4 regions of the Rahnella sp. PAMC25617 genome follow, and region 4 is predicted to be linked to each of the others. Evidence: predicted binding sites of a transcription regulator. Region 4 holds the regulator's gene; each other region holds the start of a gene.
The links. The regulator CRP, encoded in region 4, controls carbon source genes, mostly activating them, when cyclic AMP is high. The targets are predictions, from matches to a motif close to ATGTGANNNNNNTCACAT.

Region 1 (4,709 bases), on a different contig from region 4:
CCCCAGGGTTCAATCACCAGCGTTTGCTGATCGAAATGCCAGAGGATACGGTTTTTTTCGGCGATTAATTCGCTCATGCGGACTCCTGTGTATGCAAGGTGGCCTGAGGGACAGGCTCGTGTTCCCGTGAAATTTTGGACTGGTTAATCTGTTTCATGGTCGCGTCGTTAAGCTTGTACCAGCGCATCGACAGCGCGCTGAACATCGACAACACGCCCGGCACCAGTGAGAACAGCGCGATAATTGACAGCATCGCGGCGGTATTTTGTTGCGCGGCGTGTGGCACGTAACCGCTCATGCCGAGGGTCCAGCCAACGACTGCCCCGCTCACCGCCATCCCCATTTTGAGGATCGCCAGCAAGGTCGAGAACACCGTGCCGTCCATGCGTTTGCCCTGTTTGTATTCGCCGTAATCCACCACGTCGGACATCATCACCCACATCAGCGTGGTCGTGACCTGATAGAACGTGGACACCAGCAACGTCATGCCGACCAGCAGGGAAATCCACGCCGGAACGAAGAATATCGCCATGCTCAGCAAGCCGGTCAGAATGGCGCACAGCGTAAACGCCGCCAGTTTGCTGCGGTTGCGGGTCAGCGGTTTGACCATCAAACTGCCTAGACTTTTACCGATAATGTGCGCCGCCAGCAGCCACATAAAGTAGCTGGCATTGCCAAGATAATAAGTGACGTAATACATCATCGCGCCAAGGCGGACGACGCCGAATGAGATGTTGAAGAAGATCAGGGCCGCGACCACACGCCACTGATCGTTTCGTACTAAATCGCGCAGATCGGAGAGGAAATTCTCGTGCGTTGGCGGTGCGCTGATACGTTCTTTCGTATTGAGAAAACACAGCAGGAACATCACCACGGCAATCGACGCCATGATGGCCATCGCGCCGAAATAGCCGTCGAGTTTATTGCCGCCGCCCATCATTTCTGCCAGCGGCATCATCAGGAACGTGGACATCGCGCCGCCGAGCGTGGCGAGGAAAAAGCGGTAGGATTGCAGAGAAATACGCTGGGTATTATCGGGCGTAATGATCGCCCCCATCGAGCAGTAAGGAATGTTGATGGCGGTATACATCAGCATCATCACGCAATACGTGACGCTGGCATAAACCATTTTGCCGCCCAAAGACAGCGATTCCGGCACCGCATAAACCAGTAAACAACTGGCACCAAATGGCAGCGCGAGCCAGAGAATATAGGGGCGGAACTTGCCAAAACGGGTTTGCGTGCGGTCGGCAATCAGCCCCATTGCGGGGTCAACAATCGCATCCGCGACGCGTGCGACCAGAAACATTGTCCCGACGAAAACCGCCGGTAATCCCACAACATCGGTGTAATAAAACGTCAAAAATATAATCACGTTATCCAGGCCAATATGGCTCGCCATATCTCCCAGACCGTAGCTGATTTTTTCTTTTACGGATAACTTCGCCGTCATTTTTCGTCCTGCCTTTTGTAGGGTTAAACACAAAAAAGTCAGTCCGTCCGTGGCCCGAGGACTTGTTATAGAATGGTTAAAAGGCCGTCACAATTGCGAGATGTTATAAATTTCTTATGTTTTTTGATTAATGTGATACCGGTAACATGGATATGATCAAAAAAAAATGAGGCAGTCCGAAGACCACCTCATTTCTGTTACTGCACCGACCGGTTACGGGTCGATAATCACATCATTTCCCGTCAGGCGTGAGTGACAGGTTTCTGTTCTGAACTGGCCTGTGCGTTTTCCAGCATTCTGCGTACCGGAATAATCAGCACGAACAATACGGCAGCACAGATAAGCAACGCGATGGAACAACGCGCAAAGAGATCAGGCAGCATATCCAGCTGATCGGCTTTCACGTGACCGCCGATCAGACCCGCCGCCAGGTTACCCAGCGCACTGGCACAGAACCACAGCCCCATCATCTGACCGCGCATTCTCTCCGGTGCCAGCAATGTCATGGTCGCCAGACCGATCGGGCTCAGACACAGCTCGCCAAGCGTCAGCATCAGAATACTGCCCACCAGCCAGAACGGTGAAACGCCTGCGCCGCCGCTGTTCAGCACGTTCTGCGCCGCCAGCATCATCAGGCCAAAGCCTGCCGCTGCGCACAAAATACCGATAATGAACTTGGTGATGCTGCTCGGACGGATGTTTTTACGTGCCATCATCGGCCACGCCCAGCTGAATACCGGTGCCAGCAGAATGATAAACAACGCATTGACAGACTGGAACCAGACCGCCGGGATTTCAAAATCGCCGATCATGCGGTTGGTGTAGTCATTCGCAAACAGGTTGAACGAGGTCGGTTTTTGCTCGAACGCAGACCAGAAGAACGCAGCGGAAACCAGCAGGATAAAGCAAACCAGCAGTCTGGCGCGCTCTTTGCGGTTAAGCCCGGCGAACAGGAACAGGTAGATAAAGTACAGGGCGACGGATGCCGCAATCACATAAACCAGCACGCTGGCGACAGCGACCGGATTGATGACAATCACGCCCTGCGCAATCAGCGTTACAACGACAGCCACGCCGACGGCCAGCGCCAGTAACCAGGCACCGACGCCGTTTTTCTTCGCGACAGGATTGTTCCAGGTGGAATCCAGACCGACTTCGCTGTCATAGCGTTTCATTGCCGGTACGGCATAAACGCGGAAGATAATCAGCGCCACCAGCATACCGATACCACCGATACCAAAGCCCCAGTGCCAGCCATGCGATTTTATCAGCCAGCCGGAAATCAGCGGTGCGATAAACGACCCCATGTTGATGCCCATATAGAACAGCGAGAAACCGCCGTCACGGCGTGCGTCGCCCTTCTTATACAGCGTGCCGACCATGACCGAGATACAGGTCTTGAACAAGCCGGAACCCAGCACGATAAACATCAGGCCGATGAAGAACAGGTTGTCGCCCATAAACGCCGACAAGGCAATCGCCAGGTGACCCAGCGCAATCAGGATCGAGCCGTACCAGACTGCACGTTGTTGCCCAAGCCAGTTATCTGCCAGCCATCCGCCCGGCAGCGCCGCGAGATACATACAGCCCGCAAAGATACCGACGATGGCCGATGCGTTTTCACGCGCCAGTCCCATGCCGCCGTCATACACCGTCGCTGCCATGAACAGGATCAGTAAGGGACGGATACCGTAAAACGAGAACCGCTCCCACATTTCTGTGAAGAACAGAGAACCCAGCGGATAAGGATGACCGAAGAACGTCCGGCTCTCGTTTTTGTGATCAGAGGAATGCATAAACTCTCCAAAAGGTGTGTCGTAGTGTTTGTAAAATCTCAATGCCTGGCGGTTATCATTTCGCCGCTCTTTAACATTCAGAAATTATTATTTGCCATTAGAAACTAGTTTTGTCTGGCGAGAACTGCAGAACTTTTAGAGGAAAAGTCGACAACTGTCTACCTTTACAGAGTTTATGTTGGCAAAAATGTGGGACTATTCAGGAGAAAAAAGAAGGGGGTTTTCAGGGAAATAGAATTTTAACTACTTGATTTCAGGAATTTTCTTAGAGATTACCTAAACTGTTTTTACGCGAAAAGTTTATGTTCAGATGAATTTCCGTAAAAACGGCTTCTGAAGCTTCTCCTCCCTGTTTTCAGAGGGAGGAGAAAGTCACATTACTCCGCCAGAAGTGGCGGGATCGACGGCACCATCGGCGCGTTGTCGATATCGGCCTGCGTCATCTTAAACGCTTCGGGATAATGTTCGCGGCTGGTGCGGCGTAACGGCTCGGTAGAACGCCAGGTGTATAAACAACGCTGGCACTGATGCACGGTCCAGACACCTTTCACCGGGGACACGGCCATCAGTTCGATATGCTCATCGGCACAACGTGGACAAATCATAATCACTCCTTACTATCTTTAATGAATGTTCAGGCTTTGCGCCCGTCCAGCATGGCATTGAGTTTAGCGACCCAGTCTTTGGTTTCCGGTAAATCGCGTACCGGCTGGCTGTAATGACCGCGATTATCCGGCGCGACCGGCGTGGTGGCATCAATAATCAGTTTGTCAGTGATCCCCGCCGGCGATGACCCCGGATCCAGTTCCAGCACGGACATATTCGGCAGCTGAACCAGGTCGCCCGCCGGATTCACCTTGGCGGAAAGCGCCCACATCACCTGCGGCAGGTTAAACGGATCCACATCCTCATCGACCATAATCACCATTTTCACGTACCCCAGACCGTGCGGCGTAGTCATTGCGCGCAGCCCCACGGCACGGGCAAAACCGCCGTAACGTTTTTTGGTGGAGATAATCGCCAGCAGACCGTGGGTGTACATAGCGTTAACCGCCTGCACTTCCGGGAATTCGGCTTTGAGTTGCTGATACAGTGGCACGCAGGTGGCTGGCCCCATCAGATAATCGATTTCGGTCCATGGCATGCCGAGATAGAGGGACTCAAAAATGGGATTATTGCGGTAAGAGACTTTATCGATACGCACCACGGTCATATTGCGGCCACCGGAATAGTGCCCGGTGAATTCGCCGAACGGCCCTTCGATTTCGCGTTTACGCCCTTCGATCACCCCTTCGAGGATCACTTCTGAACCCCATGGCACGTCAAAACCAGTCAGCGGTGCCGTCGCGATCGGATACGGCGCCTGACGCAATGCGCCCGCCATTTCATATTCCGACTGGTCATATTTCAGCGGCGTTGCACCCATCAGCGTAATGATCGGGTCATTACCCAGCGTGATG
Region 2 (4,709 bases), on a different contig from region 4:
GCTGCGCAGCCGCATTCCGACGGTCGTCCGTCGGGTCACGACCCGCGTGACACCGGGGGAAAGCATTGATGTGCTGGTGACTGACCACGGCATCGCCGTGAATCCTGCGCGACCGGAGATCCGCCAGCGGCTGGAAGACGCCGGAATGAAAGTGATGGATATCGAAGCGTTATACCAGCGCACCATTTCTCTGAGCGGTGAGCCGAAACCGATTGCATTCACCGACCGCGTCGTCGGCGTGATCCGCTATCGCGACGGCAGCGTGATCGACGTCGTTCATCAGGTCAGAGAGGACGCATAATGACTATTGTGACGCCTGCACCCGCAGGCGTCAGTCTGGAGGATTTGCTGGCCGCAAAGGAACTGCGCGCCAGACGGCAAACCGACTGGCTGACACAATTCGCACAACCGCTGATTTCACTCACGCTGGTGACGCCGGGGCCGGTAAAAGATTCTGTTGACTGGCGTCAGGTCATGCGCGAAGCACTGCAACAGGCTGATGTCATGTTGCTTCAACACGGCTGGCCGGTGCTGAAGCATCAGGTTTTCTGGCTCCCGACAGGCGCGGAAGCGTTCTGGTGTGTGGCACATTATGCGCCAGAAGTGAAAGCGGCCACGGTTGAACTGGAACACTCTCACGCACTCGGGCGTTTATGGGATTTCGATGTTATCTGTCCGCAGGCAGGCGTTGTTGGCCGCCGTTCGCTGGATAATGCCAGCCGCCGCTGTCTGGTTTGCGACGGCCCCGCCCACGCGTGCGCCCGCTCGCGTAAACATCCGCTGTCTGAAGTGATGCAAAAAGTGGAGGCGCTGATTGATGGCTGGCATCGCGTACTCTGAGCCCCTTTCTGCTGTCTGCATTGCCACGCTGGCGGCTGACGCCCTGCGCAGCGAGGTCTGGCTGACACCGAAACCAGGGCTGGTGGACAGCATCAATAATGGCTCGCACAGTGACATGGATTTGCCGCTTTTTTTGCGCAGCATCGATGCCATCACGCCGTGGCTGCATCAGTTTTACGCTCTCGGTCAGCAGGATTTTTTGCAACCTGCAAAGGCAATGCTGATGCGCATCCGTCCGACCGGGATTGCCTGTGAACAGGCCATGTTCGGTGCCACACAGGGCGTGAATACGCACAAAGGCGGTATTTTCTCGCTGGGACTGTTATGTACAGCGGCTGGCAGGATCAGCGCGCATCGCCATCCACTGACCCGTCGCGGGATATGTCGCGAAGTGGCTGCCATGACACAAGGGCTGATTGAGCGTGAACTGCAAAGCTGTCGCCAGCCGGTGACGGCGGGTGAACGGCTGTTTGTGGCACACGGCATGACCGGAGCACGCGGCGAAGTGCAGAGCGGATTCCTCACCCTGCGCCGTCACGTTTTACCTTACTGGTATCAGGAAAATAATCCTGAGCGCCGCAGCCTGAATGCCCTGCTGCGTCTGATGGCGTATAACCCTGACACTAATCTGGTATCACGTGGTGGTCTGAACGGACTGCATTTCGTGCAGGATTATGCCCGCCGGTTGCTGAAAAAAGGCTGGCAGAAAGAGGATTTGCAGGAGATGGACAGGCAGTTGATTGCCCGCCATCTCAGCCCCGGCGGCAGTGCTGATTTACTGGCGATTGCCACCGTGCTGATGGGTTTTCCGCCATGAACGCGATGCCAGAAATAAACCTGAGACGTTTGCCGCGCAACTGGCGGCAAACCGTTCTTATTCACTGCGGAACAGTACATCCGGTGTAGCGTTACTCAACAATACGGGTTTGGGTTGCCGGTGCAGGCTGAGATTTTTGGCAACACAGAAAAACCATCACCAGCAGCGGGATCCAGCCCAGCACAATGCCCAGCGTGATTTTCATCCAGACATACGTTTCCGGTGACGCGTATTCCATCAGGATGGAATTCAGCAAACGCGAGACTATACCTGCCAGATAAACACCGCCAAACCACCAGCCGGAGCGGTTAATGTCATGCATGCGCCTGACGCCGACCGCCAGCAGCGGTAATGCCGTCGCCAGCGCAAACAGGGTATAAGCGACGCCCGCGTAGAAAACGCTGTAAGGATTTCCCACCAGCGTGAACCCGAATGACACACTCATTGTCAGCAAAATAATTATCAGCAAATTGCCCAGCGCAAAGGTCCAGAACTCCTTGCGGCTCGCACGTCCCCGGAAATCCACATACTTTTTCCAGCCCTGCACATAACTCTGCCATAACGTCATTGCTTCACTTCCTTTTGCTGTTCAGTCGTTTGCTTAACATAGTCCGGGGATTTAACCGGTTTATCACTGGCCGCGCAACTGCCTGGCCAGAATATCGAGCTGATCGGCTATCTGATTAAGATCCTTATCTTGCACACCCGGCGCACTGGCAGAGTTTCTTACCACCAGTCTGGCGGGCAGCACTTTGGAAGGCATCCCGTCATTGTCTTCAGCCAGCAGATGTTCAACCGCTTCTTTACTTTGCAAATCGAGATCCAGCGATACCGTGGTCAGCGCCGGATGGAAGAATGCACTGTCATACGTATCGTCATAGCCCACGATAGAAACCTGCTGCGGGATAGCCACATTGTGCTGATGCAGCGCGCTGATCACGCCCAGCGCCATCTGGTCATTCCCGACAAGTATGGCGGTAAACTGCGGCGTTTCGCGCAGCATCTGTAATGCACTGTAATAACCACTTTTTGCGCTCCAGTCACCGTGGATCACGGTCACCGGCACAATGCCCTTTTCTGCCAGCGTTTCCTGCCAGCTTTGCAGCCGCAAACGTGAGGAAACCGAATCATCCGGCCCCGCCAGTAAGGCAAACTCACGGTGTCCCAGACTCAGCAAATATTCCACGCTGGCCCGTGAGCCGTCCGCCGGATTGAAGCAGACATTGAATACCGGACTGGTCGGATCGACATCTAAAAACAGACAAAGAATGTCGCGGTTATTTTCATAAATTCGCTCCGCCTCGGCACTTTCCAGCGGGATATTAATGATGACCTTTTCGACGCGCTGTGATTTCAGCTCGTTAATGGAGTCCTGAATGCTCTGATTGACGTCTTCATCAATCATGGAAATCAGCACCTGATACCCGGCCTGATGAGCATATTTCTTCACAGAAGCGGCAATCTGTGACGGCGCGTGCAATGCCAGCGATGTCGTCACCAGTCCGATGGTAAAGCTCTGTTTTCCAACCAGTTGCTGCGCCAGCCGGTTTGGCACGTAGCGCAATACTTCAATGGCCTGTTCGACCTTCAGACGCGTGGCGTCCGAGACATTGGCCGACTTGTTTAAAACCCGCGACACCGTCTGATACGAAACACCGGCATAGCGGGCAACATCTTCTAATGTCGAACTTTTTGATTTCATTCTTTCCCCAGACCGCAACCCGTGATTTTGCATAATTCTATGATAATCGAGCCAAAGTACGGGATCTCATTTAAAAGTTCAATCCGGACACCCTCCGGCTGCATAAGTTATACGTTAACATTGCATACAATCGTGATTTACATCACTTCAACTTTATCTTTAACGTATAAGTTGTAGACATATATCACATTTCACAATATGTAAAATTGATCATTATTGTTTCTGGGTATCTTATACATTTCGTAAATGTGAACGTCATACAATCATAAGGAAAAAAAATGAAACACAACTTACGCACTCTGGCTGTGGCGGTTTCGCTCGCCATCACAGCAGGCCCTGCAATGGCTAATGATATTGATTTTCATGGATATCTGCGTTCGGGGCTGGGGGTTTCTGGCGGTGGCAGTCTGGAGCAATTCCAGAAAAACAAGGTCGGGCGTCTGGGCAACGAAAACGACACATACGGCGAAGTAGAACTGGGCAGCGAAGTCTATAAAAAAGACGATGTGAGTTTTTATGTCGATTCGATGGTCAGCATGGTGTCGGACGGTTCGAATGATGATGAAAGCACCGTCGATGACGATGCACAGTTCGGTCTGCGTCAGCTAAATCTGCAAATAAAGGGGCTGGTTCCGTGGGATAAAGATGCGGTGATCTGGGGCGGTAAACGTTATTACCAGCGCCACGACTTGCACATCATCGATACCAAATACTGGAATATTTCCGGTGCCGGTGCCGGTATTGAAAACCTGAAAATGGGCGAAGGCGCGCTGTCTCTGGCGTGGATCCGCGGCGATGCCAATGACGTGGATTACCGCGTGGACGGCAATAACGACGTGAACATCAACTACATCGACGTACGTTATGCCGGCATCAAACCGTGGAGCGGCGCGTGGATGGAAGTCGGTGCCGACTACGCTATGCCAAACCTGTCGCATGATCAGAAAGAGTACGGCGGCCTTTACGACGCGGATAACGGCGTGATGCTGACCGGCGAAATCAGTCAGGATATGTGGGGCGGCTACAACAAACTGGTGTTGCAGTACGCCAACAAAGGTCTGGCGCAGAATATGATTTCGCAGGGCGGCGGCTGGTACGATATGTGGAACTACACCAATGACGCCACCGGTTATCGCGGCATCATCACCGGCCTTATTCCGATCACCAGCAAGTTCAGCCTCAACCACGTGCTGACGTATGGCCATGCCGAAAACATCACCGATTACACCGACACCACTGAGCTGGTTTCTCTGGTGGGTCGTGCGCAATACCAGTGGACCGATTATGTGCGTACCATCGGCGAAGTCGGTACCTTCTACCAGAAAGATGATTACAAGAACGGTTCGAACT
Region 3 (4,709 bases), on a different contig from region 4:
GGTGCCTTTAGCCTGGAATTCATAGTTCGGCACGCCATCAGCCACTTTCTCGCTGATATTCACCGTCTGGCCATGCATGTAAGACACACCCACATCGACGGATGCATCTTTATTGAAGGCATACGTGGTACCCGCAGAAACCCAGAAGCGGTCCTGATCCGGGATAGAAATGGTGCGGTTATCAGCCGGAACCGGACTGTCATCGAAGGCGATACCGGTACGGAACGTCCAGTTATCATCGTAGTAATACGTGGTACCTAACGCGATGCGATAAGCATCATGGTAGCCTTCTTCTTTCTGGAACAGGGTCTGGCCGTTAGAACCGGTAGCTTTCAGCTCCTGGAACTGGCTCCAGCTGGTGTAAGCCAGGCTGTAGTGAATCGCCCATTTCGGTGCCACTTTGTTATAACCGGACACTTCCCACATTTCTGGCAGGTTCAGGGTCAGGGAACCCGGAACGGTGTGACCGCCTGTGCCGCCTAACGCCTGAGGAATGCCGTTGCGGTACTCGCCGTCAAAGTCGATTTTAACTTCTGAGCGATAAGTAAAGCCGTAACGGTTATTGTCATCGACTTCATAAAGAATACCGGCGTTCCAGCCGTAGCCCCACTCGTCGCCTTTCAGCTTGGCGGCTTCAGTATCTGCTGGCAGTAAGCCGCCGGTTTTAATCGGCACCAGTTCACCGGCAGTACGACGGATTTTTGCTTTCGCGTAGACGGCATCAAAGCCCAAACCGAAGCTGAAATTCTGGTTCAAACGGTAAGCAACACTTAAGTTAGTGTTTATGGTGGTGAGATCTGTTTCACCGCCAATCGGGCCTGCCGGATAGTTATCGCTAAATTCTGTCGCCAGACCGTAGTTAGACGTCGCAGATGCGCCAACCGCCCATTGATCATCCAGCGGCATAATAAAGTGGATATTCGGCACCCACTGATTTGGCGCAATATTATCATCACTGGTGCTGGCACCGGTGACCGGGGATTTCCCCGTCACGCTGACGTCCGGGTCGACATAAATCGCGCCCATAGAAAACGCCGGACGATTAAACATGGTCATGGTTGCCGGGTTACGGCTACCGGATGCGGCGGTGTCAGCAATAGCACCTTCGCCTGAGAATGAACGACCTAAACCCGCAGCAGTATATTCATTTAACTGAAAACCTGCCGCGTATACGTTGGAGGAAACAATTGCCACTGCAGCTGCCAGAGCTGATCTTTTAAACAGGTTTTTCTGGTTCATGACCAAAACCTCAATATTATGTTTTTTATCAAACAATGTTACATCAAGTAACAATGAGCGCGGGATTGTAGGGTTCGTTATCAGTCTGACAAATCAGACCAGTGAGCGAAGTATAGGTCTGACCTGTGGTGTAGTTGCAATAATGTTTCATTGATATTTAAGAAATGATGCAAGAAATTGGATCCACTTAACAAAAAACCAACAATAAAAGTTCAATTAAGAAACGTTAAAGTAAGAACGATGACGTAGTTTTAATCGATTACTTACATATACGTGATCTGGATCACTTCAAAGGCACATAATAAGTAAGTGCTAGTGTGTTGCCAGAACGGTGGCGTAAAATACAGGCTGGAAATAAAACTTTATTCGCAAACAGGCCAGACGGTGGACGTTGCCGTTGATGCCGGGGAGAAAATTATGTCTGACGTAACCATGTCCTCTAAATCCACCCAACCTCTGCACTCCATCAACAAATGCGGCGCAGAAGAAACCGCAGCCTGCTGCTGTGTTGATGTGGGCACCATCATGGATAACACCGATTGCACCGCATCTTACAGCCACGTTTTTGAAAATGAAGCACAGGCTAAAGAAACGCTGGAAGCCCTGACCGAACGCGCACGCGGCGTCGAATCCGAGCCTTGCGAAATCAAGAGCCGTATCGAAAAAGTGGAAGGCGGCGTTGAGCTGAATATCGATTTCACTTTCAGCTGCCAGGCAGAAACCATGATCTTCCAGTTAGCCTTGCGCTGATCCCCGTCATACTTTGAGCCGCAGATGCGTTGGCTGCACTCAGTAACCCGAATCACTGACTTATGTCAGCTCATCGGGATTACTTCGATTGCCGCCTTTCTGAGACTCAAATTATTTAGGGGAAGTTTTAAATTGTAATACCGCTTATATAAGCGGTATTTTTTTGTCCGCTATTTCTGCCCGCTGCCTTTCTTCTCATTCTTATTTCAGAAAAATTTGCTGTTGCTCGCACTTCATTGCCTTTCACTTTGCCAAATGTAAATACATAGTTAAAACTGAGTTATCAGGTCTGACCTCTTAAGACCCTATTTTTTCTCAGGAGCTTGTATGAATAAAGTCATTCCACTGGTGACACGTGAAGGCGATCGCATTGCGATTGTCGATGGTTTGCGTACGCCGTTTGCCAAACAGGCCACCGCCTATCACGGCATTCCCGCCGTAGACCTCGGCAAAATAGTGGTCAGTGAGTTACTGGCGAAAAGTGGGATCGACCCGAAGATCATCGATCAGCTGGTATTCGGGCAAGTCGTGCAGATGCCGGAAGCACCAAATATTGCGCGCGAAATCGTCCTCGGCACCGGCATGAATGTGTCGACTGACGCCTACAGCGTTTCGCGTGCCTGCGCCACCAGTTTTCAGGCGGTCGCCAACGTCGCGGAAAGCATTATGAGCGGCACGATCAGCGTCGGGATTGCAGGCGGAGCCGATTCGTCTTCGGTTCTGCCGATTGGCGTCAGCAAACGTCTCGCCCGCGCCCTGGTGGACGTCAACAAAGCGCGCACGCTGTCGCAGCGTCTGTCCATTTTCAGCAAACTTAAACTGCGCGACCTGATGCCAGTTCCGCCTGCTGTGGCAGAATATTCCACCGGTCTGCGCATGGGCGATACTGCGGAACAGATGGCGAAAAGTCATAATATTTCCCGCGAACAGCAGGATGAACTCGCGCACCGTTCTCACACGCTGGCGGCACAGGCGTGGGAGCAGGGCTATCTGAATTCTCAGGTGATGGCCGCGCAGGTTCCGCCTTACCGTGAAGTGCTGCAAAAAGACAACAATATCCGCCTGAATTCTGAAATCGGGCAATACGCCAAATTGCGTCCGGCGTTTGATCGCAAACACGGCACCGTGACCGCCGCGACCAGTACGCCGCTGACCGACGGCGCGGCCGCGGTACTGATGATGAGCGAATCGCGGGCGCGTGAACTCGGTTTGCAGCCTCTCGGTTATCTGACAAGTTTTGCGTTTGCCGCCATCGACGTGTGGGAAGACATGCTGCTTGGTCCGGCTTATGCCACGCCGCTGGCGCTGGATCGTGCCGGTCTGACGCTCGGTGATCTTGACCTGATTGATATGCACGAAGCATTTGCCGCGCAGACCCTGGCGAATATCAAAATGTTAGCCAGTGATGAATTTGCCCGTGAGAAACTTGGCCGCAGTCAGGCAGTTGGCGAAATAGACTGGGATAAATTTAACGTTCTGGGCGGATCACTGGCTTACGGCCATCCTTTTGCCGCGACTGGCGCACGAATGATCACCCAGACTTTGCATGAATTACGCCGTCGTGGCGGAAAATACGGGCTGACGACGGCCTGTGCCGCCGGTGGCTTAGGCGCAGCAATGATTCTGGAGGCAGCGCAATGAGGGATAATATGGAAAACCCAAACATTCCGGAAATCACTCCGGCAGAACCGGTTTCTGCTTTTTCACTGATGTTCACCGCGGAGCACATCGGGATTATCACCATCGACGTTCCCGGCGAAAAGGTGAATACCTTAAAGGCTGAATTCGCTCAACAAATTTGTACCATTCTGCAAAAAGCCCAGCAATATCCCAGTCTGAAGGGGCTGGTGCTGGTTTCCGGTAAATCCGACTCATTTATTGCCGGTGCGGATATCACCATGATATCGGGTTGTAAGAGCGCCGATGAGGCCAGCAATCTGGCGCGAAAAGGGCAGACGGTGATGTCGCAGATCGCTTCGTTTCCGGTGCCCGTTGTTGCGGCCATCCACGGTGCCTGTCTGGGCGGCGGACTTGAACTGGCGCTGGCGTGTCATTCACGCGTCTGTTCCCTCGATGATAAAACGCAACTCGGCCTCCCGGAAGTGCAGCTTGGCCTGCTGCCGGGCTCCGGCGGCACACAGCGTCTTCCGCGTTTAATCGGTGCGCCGAAAGCACTGGATATGATGCTTACCGGTCGCAGCATTCGCGCGAAACAGGCGCTGAGAATGGGACTGGTGGATGACGCGGTACCTTATTCAATTTTGCTGCAAACGGCACTTGAGCGCGTGGCGAAAGGGCGTCAGTCACGTCCGCCATTGCCGTGGCAGGCGCGGCTGGCCGGTGGCCCGTTGGGCAAAAGTGTGCTGTTCCATTTTGTGCGCAAACAGACCCGTGCCAAAACGCACGGTAATTACCCGGCGACCGAAAAAATTATTGATGTGGTGAAAACCGGTCTCGATCAGGGCAGCGGCAACGGCTATCAGGCTGAAGCGAAATCCTTTGGCGAACTGGTCATGACGCCGGAATCGGCGGCATTGCGCGGCCTGTTTTTCGCATCCACTGCGCTGAAAAAAGAGAAGGGTGGCGATGCCGAACCCTTGCCGGTACGCCATGTGGGCATTCTGGGCGGCGGCCTGATGGGCGGTGGTATCGCCAACGTCACTGCCACCAAAGCCGGACTGCCGGTACGCATCAAAGATATTAATCAGGAAGGCATCCGT
Region 4 (4,709 bases):
GTGATGCCTTCGGGTAATTCCAGCTTCAGCAATCCGGCGGCAATCAGCAATCCGGCCAGCGTGCCCAGCGCACGGTGCTGGATACGCACGCGCGTGGCGTTATAACCGTTCTGACTCACCAGCATGATGGTCAGCAAAATCCAGTAAGGCTTGGGCAGATTAAAGAACAGGCCCAGGCTACTGCCAATCGCCAGAATGATCCCCAGACGGGCGGCATTGCGCAGGGCGACAGATTTGAAGGAAAGATAGCTTTTCAGCGCAGGCCAGAAGGGTAAACGCGGCTGAGTGTTCATCAGGTCACGTTTGTACAACGGGCGCTGTGTCCGCAGCAGGCGCGCAATGCGGCTGAAGTGGTAGTAGCAAAACTGGCCGACCGGGTTCTCAGGATTGCGCGCGGCAATTTTTTCCAGCGCGGCCAGCTCGTTGGCCATCGTAAACCGCGCGGATAAACGGTGATAAAGAATGTCGTCGGCGATGACCCGCAGACGGGCGGAAATCACCTGCGCATTACGGCGGATAACCGCTTCGGCGTGGCTTTCTTCCACCAGCTTCTGCACTTCTTCCGGCTGATGCAGGCTCACCGTGATGTGCTCCTGCAAATCAAGCGCGACCTGAAAACGCTGAAACAGTCTTTTATGGTGATGATGATGGCCGTGTTGCGGCAGCATGTGCAGTTGCTGATAGAGCAGGGCAATCAGGTCGATGACCTGCTGCTGTCGCGTCAGCAACGGGGGTAACGCGGTTTCAGGATCGGTGTGTTGCGTCAGCAGGCTGTATTTAGCTTCGAAGTAATCCGCGAGTTGCAGATAGAGCTGGCTGAGCGTTTCGCGCATCGGCTGTTCTTCCGATATGCGAAACCACGCCCAGTTAAATAATCCGTACCAGGCCGTACCGGCGGCGAAAAGCACCGGCGCCTGCCATATAGGGCGTACGCCGACCATACTCAGTGTGAAGATGGTCGCCACCAGCGCGCCGGGCAACAGCCGCGCATGCAACGGGCTGATTTCGCCGGTCACGCCAAGCAGTAATGCCAGCGACAACATGATGAGCGGCAGGGGGATGTGCCAGCTTTCCAGCATCACTTGCAGCAGAATGCTGCTCACGGCAAACAGCGTTCCGCCAATTATCAGGCGTTTGAAAAAGCGTTTGTGCGGAGTATCGAGGCCCGCGACGTTGCAGCAGGCAGGACAAAGAGAGAACAGCAGCCCCATTTGCAGATTGCCGAACAACCAGCAGATACCAACGGGCAGGCACAACACCAGCGTCTGGCGCAGCGCGTAGTTAACTTCCGGATGGTAAAACAGTCTTCGCCATAGCGTCATGGATAAAGCTTAGCCCATAAAAAAGGCGCGACAGTATTCTGCCGCGCCGATTTTTAAGGGATTAACGTGTGCCGTAAACGACAATCGTTTTACCGTGTGCCGAGATCAGACTTTGATCTTCAAGCATTTTGAGAATACGTCCGACTGTTTCACGTGAACAACCGACGATTTGGCCGATTTCCTGACGGGTGATCTTGATTTGCATCCCGTCCGGATGGGTCATCGCATCAGGCTGTTTAGCCAGATTAAGGAGAGTTTGAGCGATACGCCCTGTTACGTCGAGGAAGGCCAGGTTGCCGACTTTCTCTGACGTCACTTGCAGACGGTTTGCCATCTGCGCGGAAAGACGCATCAGAATATCCGGGTTAACCTGAATCAGCTGGCGGAATTTTTTATAAGAAATTTCAGCCACTTCACAGGCAGTTTTTGCACGAACCCACGCACTACGTTCCTGACCTTCTTCGAAGAGTCCCAGCTCGCCGATGAAGTCACCTTGGTTAAGGTAGGACAGTATCATTTCTTTGCCTTCTTCATCCTTGATAAGGACAGCAACTGACCCTTTCACGATGTAGTAAAGCGTTTCGGCTTTTTCACCCTGGTGAATCAGCGTACTTTTAGAAGGATACTTATGTATATGACAGTGAGACAGGAACCATTCAAGAGTCGGGTCTGTTTGTGGCTTGCCGAGAACCATTTGCTATTATCCTCTGTTGTTATCGCTGCCCAAAATCACAGGGCTCAGAGTTCCCTGTACGGCACTTCATAAAAAAAGCGCCCTTTCAGCATATAACTCCCCAGAAATGCTGCAAGCGGGTGTCGGAGTGAAACAGCCTGATTATTGCCGTTATCACCGTGGGTTCTGTTCTTAAACCGCGAAAACCGTCACCGCAATTCACTGGAAAGTATGTTTCGGCTTTGTTTGTAGCACAGGTTTGCAATGCTGTCTTCTGTTGTCTCGCTTCAGCATGATGGCGATCGGGTTACGTTGCCAGATTTTAGGTGGAAGGGTACTCTGGGAGCGGAATTCGACGAGTTTATTCACCGGGAGAATAGTTCATGCACGCACGCGTAAAATGGGTAGAAGGGCTGACGTTTTTAGGCGAGTCAGCGTCAGGCCACCAGATTTCTATGGATGGTAATGCGGGCGATAAAGCACCCAGCCCGATGGAAATGCTGCTGATGTCCGCAGGCGGTTGCAGCGCGATTGATGTGGTGTCTATTTTGCAAAAAGGCCGTAATGACGTGCGTGATTGTGAAGTCAAGCTGACCTCACAACGCCGCGAAGAAGCGCCGCGCCTGTTCACGCACATCAATCTGCATTTTATCGTCACCGGTAAAGATCTCACCGATAAGATTGTCGAACGTGCCGTTAGCCTGTCTGCGGAAAAGTACTGCTCTGTGTCCCTGATGCTCGGCAAAGCGGCGACCATCACGCACAGCTTTGAAGTGATCAGCGTCGAATAAGTTACGACCAGTCATACGCGTGGCACTGGCTGCGCAATAAATCCAAAAATCGCCGCGCGGCAAACGTCAGCGGCGATTTTTGCGAGTAAAGCACGCAATATTCCGCCTGCGGCAGGGTATCGATATTGAGCACACTCAGCCTGTCCTGCAATCCGAACGGCGCTTTCATCGCCCGCGCCACAATGGTCAGATAATCAGACTGCAACACCATATTTAGCCCGCACACCACCGAATCTGTATGCACCGGCATTTCCGCTGCCGGCTGATGAAATCCTCCCATCGATACCCTGATTTGCTGGTAATACCCCATATCCGTTTCGGGCAACAGCCAGCGCGCATCCTGTAATTCCTCCAGAGTTGTGGAGCCTGCCAGCGGATGTCCACGCCGGGCGATAACGCAGAAAGGTGCGCTGAACAGTGGCTCACGTACCAGATCTTCCAGCGGAAATCCCGGCCCGGCGGTACCGACTGCGAAATCCAGTTTCCCTTCGCGCAGTGCAGGTAATAACGTGGAAAGTTGCCCCTCTTTGATCAGCAGTTTGGACTGCGGAAACTGCGTCTTAAATTCTCCTGCCAGTCCGGGAAAAACCGTCAGCGCCAGCAGCGATGAAAATCCAATGGCGACGGAGCCCTGCGAATATTGTTCGATCTGGCGAATTTCATCGGCGGCGCGCTCAAGCTCTTCGAGGATAAATTGCATACGCTGTGCAAATGCCCGCCCCGTTTCGGTCAGCGTCATCCCCTGATTGCCACGCACGATCAGCTGCGTATCGAGCGTTTGTTCCAGTTCACGCAATGTTCTGCTGACCGCCGGTTGTGACTGATTCAACGCCCGCGCCGCGCCGCGAATACTGCCGCTGCGGATAACCTGCTGGAAAACCTTCAGTTGCTGCAATTTCGGCAAATAGCGCATCACGATCCCTATCAGTAAAAAGCATCACCCGCCCAAAAATTGCATCTTATGGTCACGCTGTAAAGCTGATAGCGTCAGGATCGCGAAAAATAATATGTTGTTATTCAGTTGATTACGTGATGCATGTCGCATTTTACGATTCATCCGGCAGTGAGAAAATCTGACGTGGTGATAACAAAAAGGGATATCCGCTATGAAAAGTCGTTCCCTGATGATCTTCCTGCTATTTGTCGGTTATGCCGTGGTGTATATCGATAAAACAGTGATGGGCTTTGCGCTGCTGCCCATCGAGCGCGAATTTAATCTGCAACCTGAACAGCTGGGGTATATCACCGGCATTTTCTTCCTGGCCTATTCGCTGTTTCAGATCCCTGCGGGCTGGCTGAATGACCGGTTCGGCTACAAAAAAGTGCTCGGCATGTCGCTGTTCTTGCTGGGCGGCTTCGCGCTGTGTTTCGGAACGCTGGGCCTCAGCCTGGGATTGCTGGTCACGTTCCGGTTTCTCTCCGGCGTCGGCCATTCCGGCTATCCTGCGTCCTGCGCCAAAGCGGTAGTGTCTAATTTCGCAGTTGAGAAGCGAACCTTTGCGCAGTCGATTTTGCTGTCTTCCGCCGGACTGGCGATGACTGCCGGACCGCTGATTGCGGTTTACAGCCTGGATCATCTTGGCTGGCGCGGATCGTTCTCCATTCTCGGATTGCTGGCTTTTGCCATCGCCATAGCGATTGTGATTTTTGTGCCCAATCCGCCGGAAGCGCAAGCCCGTACCGGCGCGAAAACCGGTTATCGGGACTTACTGAAAAACCCGATTGTCCTGCTGCTGTTTGTCTCAATTTTCTGCATCAACATTCCGTCTTACGGCCTGATGGCGTGGTTGCCGAAATATCTGGTCCAGCAGCGCGGTATGTCACTCGACGTGTCAGGCATGGTGGTCGCGACCGGCGGGCTGGGTATCTGGATTTCTTCACTGGCAACCGGCTGGCTGGTCGGACGCTATATGCAGGGCAAAG

Region 1: the regulator CRP is predicted to act here: its motif matches at 1,584-1,601, upstream of ACM615_RS05205 (glycoside-pentoside-hexuronide (GPH):cation symporter).
Region 2: the regulator CRP is predicted to act here: its motif matches at 3,490-3,507, upstream of ACM615_RS16130 (maltoporin).
Region 3: the regulator CRP is predicted to act here: its motif matches at 1,511-1,528, upstream of ACM615_RS02925 (YfcZ/YiiS family protein).

Annotation. Positions count from the first base shown of each region.
Region 1 is NZ_JBOCUM010000005.1:58,077-62,785, forward strand. It holds gene ACM615_RS05200 (glycoside hydrolase family 31 protein) at 1-77, opposite strand, end outside; gene ACM615_RS05205 (glycoside-pentoside-hexuronide (GPH):cation symporter) at 74-1,453, opposite strand; gene ACM615_RS05210 (peptide MFS transporter) at 1,696-3,249, opposite strand; gene ACM615_RS05215 (non-oxidative hydroxyarylic acid decarboxylases subunit D) at 3,627-3,854, opposite strand; gene ACM615_RS05220 (non-oxidative hydroxyarylic acid decarboxylases subunit C) at 3,884-4,709, opposite strand, start outside.
Region 2 is NZ_JBOCUM010000012.1:259,104-263,812, reverse strand. It holds gene citF (citrate lyase subunit alpha) at 1-301, shown strand, start outside; gene citX (citrate lyase holo-[acyl-carrier protein] synthase) at 301-840, shown strand; gene citG (triphosphoribosyl-dephospho-CoA synthase CitG) at 818-1,657, shown strand; gene ACM615_RS16140 (DUF805 domain-containing protein) at 1,749-2,225, opposite strand; gene ACM615_RS16135 (LacI family DNA-binding transcriptional regulator) at 2,289-3,359, opposite strand; gene ACM615_RS16130 (maltoporin) at 3,638-4,709, shown strand, end outside.
Region 3 is NZ_JBOCUM010000003.1:175,431-180,139, reverse strand. It holds gene fadL (long-chain fatty acid transporter FadL) at 1-1,239, opposite strand, end outside; gene ACM615_RS02925 (YfcZ/YiiS family protein) at 1,657-1,989, shown strand; gene fadI (acetyl-CoA C-acyltransferase FadI) at 2,317-3,630, shown strand; gene fadJ (fatty acid oxidation complex subunit alpha FadJ) at 3,627-4,709, shown strand, end outside.
Region 4 is NZ_JBOCUM010000019.1:204,287-208,995, forward strand. It holds gene ACM615_RS22300 (YccS/YhfK family putative transporter) at 1-1,322, opposite strand, end outside; gene crp (cAMP-activated global transcriptional regulator CRP) at 1,384-2,016, opposite strand; gene ACM615_RS22310 (OsmC family protein) at 2,379-2,786, shown strand; gene ACM615_RS22315 (LysR substrate-binding domain-containing protein) at 2,788-3,699, opposite strand; gene ACM615_RS22320 (MFS transporter) at 3,893-4,709, shown strand, end outside.